Regions from separate parts of the Flexibacterium corallicola genome, predicted to be linked through region 1. Evidence: riboswitches for the same ligand, from Rfam matches in the RefSeq annotation. Region 1 holds a riboswitch; the other holds the start of a gene.
The links. A riboswitch is a leader RNA that binds a small molecule or an ion and turns the genes downstream of it on or off. The one in region 1 is predicted to bind thiamine pyrophosphate.
Positions count from the first base shown of each region.

Region 2: another riboswitch for thiamine pyrophosphate. It lies ahead of thiB (thiamine ABC transporter substrate binding subunit); the one in region 1 lies ahead of P6574_RS17140 (ABC transporter permease).

Region 1 is NZ_JARRCW010000001.1:3,903,206-3,907,129, forward strand. Features, by position in the region: gene P6574_RS17130 (hypothetical protein) at 1-770, shown strand, start outside; gene P6574_RS17135 (ABC transporter substrate-binding protein) at 840-1,778, opposite strand; gene P6574_RS17140 (ABC transporter permease) at 1,804-2,562, opposite strand; TPP riboswitch at 2,696-2,798, opposite strand; gene P6574_RS17145 (hypothetical protein) at 2,896-3,924, opposite strand, start outside.
Region 2 is NZ_JARRCW010000001.1:4,060,289-4,064,212, forward strand. Features, by position in the region: gene P6574_RS17800 (sensor histidine kinase) at 1-1,645, opposite strand, end outside; TPP riboswitch at 1,969-2,079, shown strand; gene thiB (thiamine ABC transporter substrate binding subunit) at 2,112-3,092, shown strand; gene P6574_RS17810 (thiamine/thiamine pyrophosphate ABC transporter permease ThiP) at 3,068-3,924, shown strand, end outside.

The sequences.
Region 1 (3,924 bases):
GAGTTGGCCTGAGTGAGCTGTCAAGCTTGGAAAAACACCTGAACGCTTCCCAACTGCTTGTGGTTTCCAACACTTTGCTCACCATGCTGGGCCGGTGCGTTCAGCGCTTTGACGGGTGTGTGGACACGCTGCGACCCTGCGGTCTTGTGGGTTTATGGAACGCCCCCTTGAAAGACGCCAATCACGCATCCCTTGCCTGCCGTGCTGCTCTTCAGATGCAACAAAAGCTGGATCTTTACAATCAACGGGACATGTTTCACCTTAAAGCCAATGGGCTTGATGAGCTCAAGCTCGCCATAACCATTTCCATTTACACGGGGCCAGCCGCTGTTGGCAATGTGGGAACCATGGATCGGTATAAGTATGGGGCCCTCGGTCATATTGTTGAACAAACAGAGGATTTGATTAGCGCGGAAAGTTCGCTGACTGGCTTTTCAGTTGTGAGTGAGAGGACGCGTGCCCTTGCCCCCGAACTGGCACTTCTGGAGCTGCCCATGCGCCTTATGCCCATCCCCTTACGTCAACACCTCCACTATCTTTTAGCGGGCGATGCTTCGATTGCATTCTCTGAAAAATTTCTGGGCCAGAAAATGCGGCACAGGGCACTGGTTGAAGCTTTGAAAAAAGGCCCTCAAAAAGACATTAGAGAAGCCATTGAAATATGTCAGGCCCATTCAGAAGGTTCGCTTCTGGCCTTTTACAACGCCCTAATGGAAACACTGGGGCGGGATGTGATGATGACCCGCAAGGACCTGGTTCTGGTGAAATGACAGCGCTCTTGACCATCTCAAAAGCGCTGCCAACTATCATCTGCTTTTACCTATTTGTTAGGGATGCCCCTAGCGAATTTCGACCGCATAGGTTTCAACCGGCGGAGCCTGTTCAATAAGACCGGCCTCTTTCAAGAACTGGGCAAAGCGCTCATAACGGCCACTGTCCAAAGCAGCTGGGCGCGCTGCAAAACGAGGCAGAGTGTCCGACCAGGCCCGCTGGTTCAGCTCGTCATCCAGCTTCGGATAGACTTCAAGGAACCCTTTCCATGAATCCTCCTGATGATTGAGCAGGTAAACCGTTGCCGCCTCAATAGCCGCAAGGAATTTGGCATAACGCGGATCTTCCACCTTGTCCTTGTGAGCGACATAAATCAGCTCATCATAAACAGGAACACCGTTCTCTTCGGGGAAAAAGGCACGCCCCTTGCCGCCTTCAATATTAATTTGCGTCAACTCGAAATTGCGATATCCACCGATCACCGCATCAACCCGGCCAGCTAGCAGGCTAGGAGACAAGGAGAAGTTCACATTGATCAGCTCCACATCATCTTTGCTCAGACCATTGCTTTTCAGCATCTGGTTCAACATGGCACTTTCAAAACCGACAGCAGAATGACCGATGGTCTTTCCCTTTAAGTCACTCAGGTTCTTAATGGGTCCATCTTCTAAAACAATCAAGGTGTTGAGCGGTGTGGCCACCAAAGTACCAATTCGTGCCAACGGCATACCCTCGTTAATTTGGGCATGGAGTGTCGGCTGGTAGGAAATGGCGATGTCGCCCTTACCCGCAGCCACAAGGCGCGGCGGCATGGCTGGATCTGCGGGCTCGATAAGCTCCACATCCAGCCCTTCCGCTTCAAAGAACCCGCGCGCCTGAGCAACAATAATCGGAGCGTGGTCCGGATTTGCGAACCAGTCCAGCAAGACAGTGAGTTTTTCGTTTGCGCTGGCCTGAATAGAGGAGGCAAGCAAGGCAGCAGCTGCCAGCGTTCCCAAAAGTTTCATAGAGAGTTCCCTCAATTAAAAATTTTTATTGCTCTTGCTGCCAATAAACCATCTTGGAAGTGGCATATTCGACAAGAGCGCGGAGTATGAGCACCATCGCAGCAAGCAGGATAAGCGCCGCAAACATGGTTGGTGTTTGCATGCGCGCATTGGCTTGCAACATGATAAAAGCCAGACCGCCTTTCGCCCCGACCCATTCGCCGACGATGGCGCCAATGGGTGCAAACACAGCAGCAATACGCAGCCCCGAAGACAACGCAGGAAGCGCTGCCGGAATGCGGATATACCAAAGCATTTGCCTTCGGTTCAGCCGGTACAGATGCCCCAGATCCAGCAGGGCCGTATCCGTTCGCCGTAACCCGTCATAGAAGGTTGAGGTGATCGAGAAAAAGATCACAAAAACCGCCATGATCACCTTGGAGGCCAGCCCGAACCCGAACCAGAGCACCAGCAAGGGCGCAATGGCGAACGCAGGAAAGGACTGGCTAGCGGTGATGGACGGCAACAGAAGACGGCGGATAAGGGAAGACCAACTCAGCAACAGGGCAAGGTAAATACCCGCCAAAGTACCAAAGACGAAGCCGAGCAACGTTTCACCGGCCGTGATACTTGCATGATAGAGCAGGTAAGACCACTGGGTGATAAGCGCGTCCCACACTGCAAAAGGCCCCGGCAGCATGTAGCGTGGTAGCTCGAAGAACCAGACAATGAACTCCCAAAGTAAAATGAAAACTGCAAGCCCGCCAGCACCCCTTAAAAGAGAAAGAAGTGACTTTTTAAGCATGCCTTGCTCCCTTTCTTTCCCGATTGAGAAAAGAGGGCAAACAGCACAGCCAAACACCAGCAGGCGTTCTATAGCAATCAAACATTAAAAGGATCTCCCGTCGCATAAATGCAGCATTGGTGGAGACCCGGGATTTGGGCTCAGGTTCCTGTCCCTTCGCCGGAATTACCCGGATCAGGTTCTAAGGGTTCGGCAGAGCCATCTCAGCTTTTATGGAAGCACCCCTCGGAATGGGGGCAGAATGACGATAGAAATTATATTTTTCAAGAAATCTTTTAGTTAAAACACAAGAGAGCGCTCTTCAGGCATGCGTTTCGTGTTCTAAAACAATACTTACTGCCAGGATTTAATGGCTTGAGCCAGAACGCGGCCCCCTTGCTCACCCTTTTCAAAGGTAAGAATTGCACGCTTTTGGTTGTTATAGAGCATCGGAATATCAATCCACTCCCGCTCACTGAGCCACGCCAGATTCTGGGAGATATCCTCGGATTGATCAGAAAGAGCTATCCAGAACAGATTGTCTGACACTTTCACCCATGCGCCAACCAGTTTTTCACCGCGCTCCGCTTCTGCGGTTTTCATGATCACGCCTGGCACCTCGGCGATCCCCTGACCACTAAAGCCCTCTGGCAGCTCAAAACGGATTTCCACCAGATGGCTTGCAGGAAGCGAACTATCTGCATTGGGCATGATCTTCATATTGATGTTCATGTCACGCTCGGGAAGCATCACCTTTGCGTTCACCGTATCGCCGCCAGTCTGGTTGCCTCTGTCCAAACTCCACAGAACCCGCCCGTGGGTAGCGCTGCCGGAACTGCCCGTCTCCGTCGGCTCTTCATAGAGGATACTTTGTAGGGCAACGGTTACCCCGCCAACATCAGATTCAATAGCCTTTGCCGGACGAACGGAATTGGTTTGCACCGGCTTTGACTGCATTGTTTCAGAATCAGGAACCACCGGCGGCGCAAGGGCGACGGCTTTTCCTGCATCAGAAGAAGATGAGGAGACTTTATAGTCCTCACCGCTTCCAGTTATTTTCAATGTGGTTACGTTTTTGGCATCCGGCGCAACCTGAAGGCTACTGTCCAGCAGGCGATCATCGTTCTTCTTGGGAGGTTCCGACTGCGGTTCCTGTACAGGTGCCGTTTCCTGCGTCTGTGAGGAATTCATAAGAGAATCCAGCCCAGACAGGATCGCATCCCGTTGCGAATAGACCACATACCCCCCCAAAGCAAACAGCAGGGCGATGACAAAAAGAACAATTAGTTGCGGCATGCGGGACGGTCGTAGTCCCTCACCCATTCCTGCAAGAGGACGCTCCGTCTCACTCGCATGCAAGGGACGTTCCGCCCCGCCCAAAGG
Region 2 (3,924 bases), 160 kb from region 1:
TCTGCTGAACAGCTTGCTTAGGAATGCCCGCCCCATTGTCTTCAACTGCTATGAAGACCTGCGTTGTTGCTTGCGTCACTGAAATTTTCAGGCACGGGTTTTGAACGGGGCCCAGTGCATCCAGCGCATTACCAATCAAATTGACGAGAACTTGAGAAAGGCGAATGGCGCCTCCCATCACAACAACCCCCTCACCCGGCGGCGAGTATTGCAAATCAACATTCATTTGCCTGCATCTGGGTCCAACCAGCAGAAAAACCTCATCAAAAACCGGAGCCAACAAGACTGGCTGAACACCATCGCCTGCCTTCCTGCTAAAGCCTTTCAGCGTTTTGCTCAAGGTGGCCATGCGCTCGACCATTGAGACAATGCGATCCAAGGACTTGCCCGCGTTTTTCTGCTTTCCCATTTGCAGGTAGGTTTGCGCATTGTCCGCATGGGAGCGGATTGCACCTAGTGGCTGATTGTATTCATGGGAAAGAGCTGCGGACATTTCGCCAAGCGTGGCGAGCTTTGCCGACTGGATCAAGCCGGCCTGCACCTTTTGCAGCTCTTCTTCCGCATTTTTCCGTTCCCGAACTTCCTGCTCCAGCTTTTTATTGGCACAAAGCAAGGCAGTTGTGCGCTCGTCAACCCGTTGTTCAAGCTCCTGCGCAATGGCTTTTTCCTTGTACATCAGCAAAAGCAACCGCCGCCGCCGCTGCCAAAGCCCCCACACACCAAGGGAACTGCCAAGCACAAAAGCAGCAGTGGCAATGCTTATCCAGATCGCCAGAGTGCGTGCATTTGATACATCAATGAACGTGAGAACTCTCCACCCCAAGGGCGCGACGGTTTGCTCCAGTTTCAAAAGCGGGGCTGCGGGGGCCAGTTCACTGGCTTGAAACAGCTCAAGGCCCAGAAGGGTTCGGCCCCTGACAAGGTTAAGCTGGTCGGGCGGTGCACTTGTGGTTTTTTGCTCTGTTACAGCAAAGCGGCGCCCTCTCAGCTCCGGCCTGTTGCTTGCAACAATATGGCCGCTCTCATCAACGGCAAACACGCCATTCGCACTCAAAGCCCATGTTTGTTCTACCCCTGAAAGGCTCACTCTCACGGCGATTATACCCAGCTGGGCTTCCCTCTCCCTTACAGCGAAGGCAAATACATAGCTGGTTTGCTTATTGCTCCCGCGAACGATGAGCTGGCGGCCCAGCCGTCCTTGAGTGGCAGATTTAAAAGCTTCGGGCGCTGCGAACCTACCTTTATTGGCCAAGGCATCCCTTGAAAGCAAATTCGTGACAGTGAAGTCTGTTTCCGGCGAGAAAAACCAAACCTCATCCGCGCCGGACATTCCGGCAATCAAACGGGCAATACGCCTTGCCGAGCGAACGTCTTTATTCTTGAAAGCTGCCTTCACTTCGCCGCTTCTTGCAAGAATGGGGGCCAGCAAGCGAAACTTATCCAGATGCTGTTCCAGATTTGCCGATTGAACAGACAATGTGGACAGGCCCTTTTCGCCAACATCCTCTAAAAATTTCTGCTCGCACATGACCCATGTAAGCGCCCCTGCTATCAGGCTGGTCAACAGCACCGCCAGCATGACAACCGGAGTTCTCCAGTGGGGTGAACGCGCAGAGTTTATGTTGGCGTGTCTAATGATATGCATGGATTGCTCTACCCACACATATTACTATGCAAGTGCAGCACGATTGATCATGGTGAAAATGGTTTGCCCCTCCAGCACTGATCCGGCTTTCATAAACGAAACTACTAGCCTTATTTGGGGGATGCCCTATCCCCGACAAACCTAATTAAGCCTGAAAACACCAGTTTTCCAAGCTCCTTTTCCCTAAAGTTGTAAGGTAGCCCCCTAGTTATGGCCACCAACTCTTCTTTGAGGGGACAACCCCTTTGATATATACCCAACTGATACTTCCAGAAGTTCCCGCGCATATTCGGTTGCGCTTGGGGTTGCCACCCGTTAAGAAAAGCCCGACCTCGGGGTGCGCGCAGATGCCGCGCTGAGATGCATTTTTTTTTGCAAACCCGTTGAACCTGAACCGGCTAGAACCGGCGGAGGGAAAGGTATTGGTTTCGATCCTCCTTACCCTCTCGCCGCAATTGAGGATGACATGAAACATCTGCTATTTGCTGCGGGACTGTTGAGCACAACACCGGCTTTTGCCGCTGACAATCCACAGTTGACAATTTACACCTACGACAGCTTTGTTTCCGACTGGGGCCCGGGCCCGAAAGTGGAAGAAGCCTTTGAGGCCATTTGTAACTGCGACTTGAACCTTGTTGGTGTTGAAGATGGCGCCGCACTGCTGTCGCGCCTGCGTTTGGAAGGGAAAAACACCAAGGCCGATATGGTGCTGGGGCTGGATACCAACCTTCTGGACAAGGCCAAAAAAACCGGCCTGTTCGCACCGCACTCCGTGAAGGCTGACTACACCTTGCCAATCGAGTGGAGCGACGAGACTTTTGTGCCCTATGACTGGGGCTATTTCGCCTTTGTTCATAAAGACGGTGCGCAAGTGCCGACAAATTTCCGCGATCTGGCTGCAAGCGACACCAAAATCCTGATACAGGATCCTCGCTCTTCCACACCCGGCCTCGGGCTTCTTTTATGGGTGAAAGCGGCCTATGGGGATGAAGCTCCGAAAATCTGGGCAGACCTTGCAGATAACATTGTAACCGTGACCAAAGGCTGGTCCGAAGCATATGGTCTGTTCCTTGAGGGCGAGGCCGATATGGTGCTCAGCTACACCACATCTCCCGCTTACCATCTGATTGCAGAGGAAGATGCCAGTAAAAAAGCTGCCGCCTTTGATGAAGGGCACTTTATGCAAGTTGAAGTGGCTGCGAAACTGGCGGGCACCGACCAGCAGGAATTGGCCGATCAGTTCCTGAACTTCATGGTATCGGATGCTTTCCAGCAGATCATTCCAACAACCAACTGGATGTACCCTGCCGTGACACCGGCAGCAGGTTTGCCAAAAGGTTTTGAAACGCTGCTCATCCCTGAAAAATCTTTGTACCTTGAACCAACCGAGGCTGTTGCTGCACGAGATGAGGCTCTGCCCGAATGGCTGAACGCGCTCAGCCAGTAAACCCGTTTGCGGGTATCGCCGCGGCAGGACTTGTCGCGGCGCTTATTATTGGCACCTTGGCCGCAGTGGCCTTTCACGCCGAGGCGGGGCATGGTATTGGCCCCTCAGACTGGTCGGCCCTGCGGTTCACCCTTACACAAGCTGCGCTTTCAGCGCTTATCAGTGCGCTTCTTGCCATTCCGGTGGCCCGCGCCTTGGCACGCAGGCGCTTTTGGGGCCGCCGTTTCCTGATTGCAATTTTAGGAGCCCCCTTCATCCTACCCGTCATCGTAGCAATCCTCGGGCTGCTACAGGTCTTCGGGCGTTCGGGCTGGATTTCGGATATCTTGGGCCTATTCGGGTTACCGCCCTTGCGTATCTATGGCCTGCATGGCGTTGTTCTTGCTCACGTATTTTTCAATCTACCTTTAGCAACACGCCTGCTGTTGCAAGGCTGGCAGGAAGTTCCCTCAGAACGGTTTCGACTGGCGGCACAGTTGGGATGCGAAGGAACTGCTTTATTTCGCTTGATAGAGCTGCCAATGCTCTCCCGGATTCTACCCGGTATTCTCGCTGTTATTTTCTCCATTTGCCTCACAAGTTTTGCTGTTGCACTGACATTGGGCGGCGGCCCACGGGCCACGACAGTCGAGCTGGCGATTTATCAAGCCTTTACCTATGATTTTGATCTTGGACGCGCAGCGCTTCTTTCAACCGTTCAGATACTACTCACAACAACCGCCGCAGTTGCAGCCTTGAAACTTTCACGTACCGATGGATTTGGAGCGGGGCTTGACCATGCCGTACGCCGCTGGGACGGCGGCTCCGCGCTTATTGACAGCCTCTGGATTGC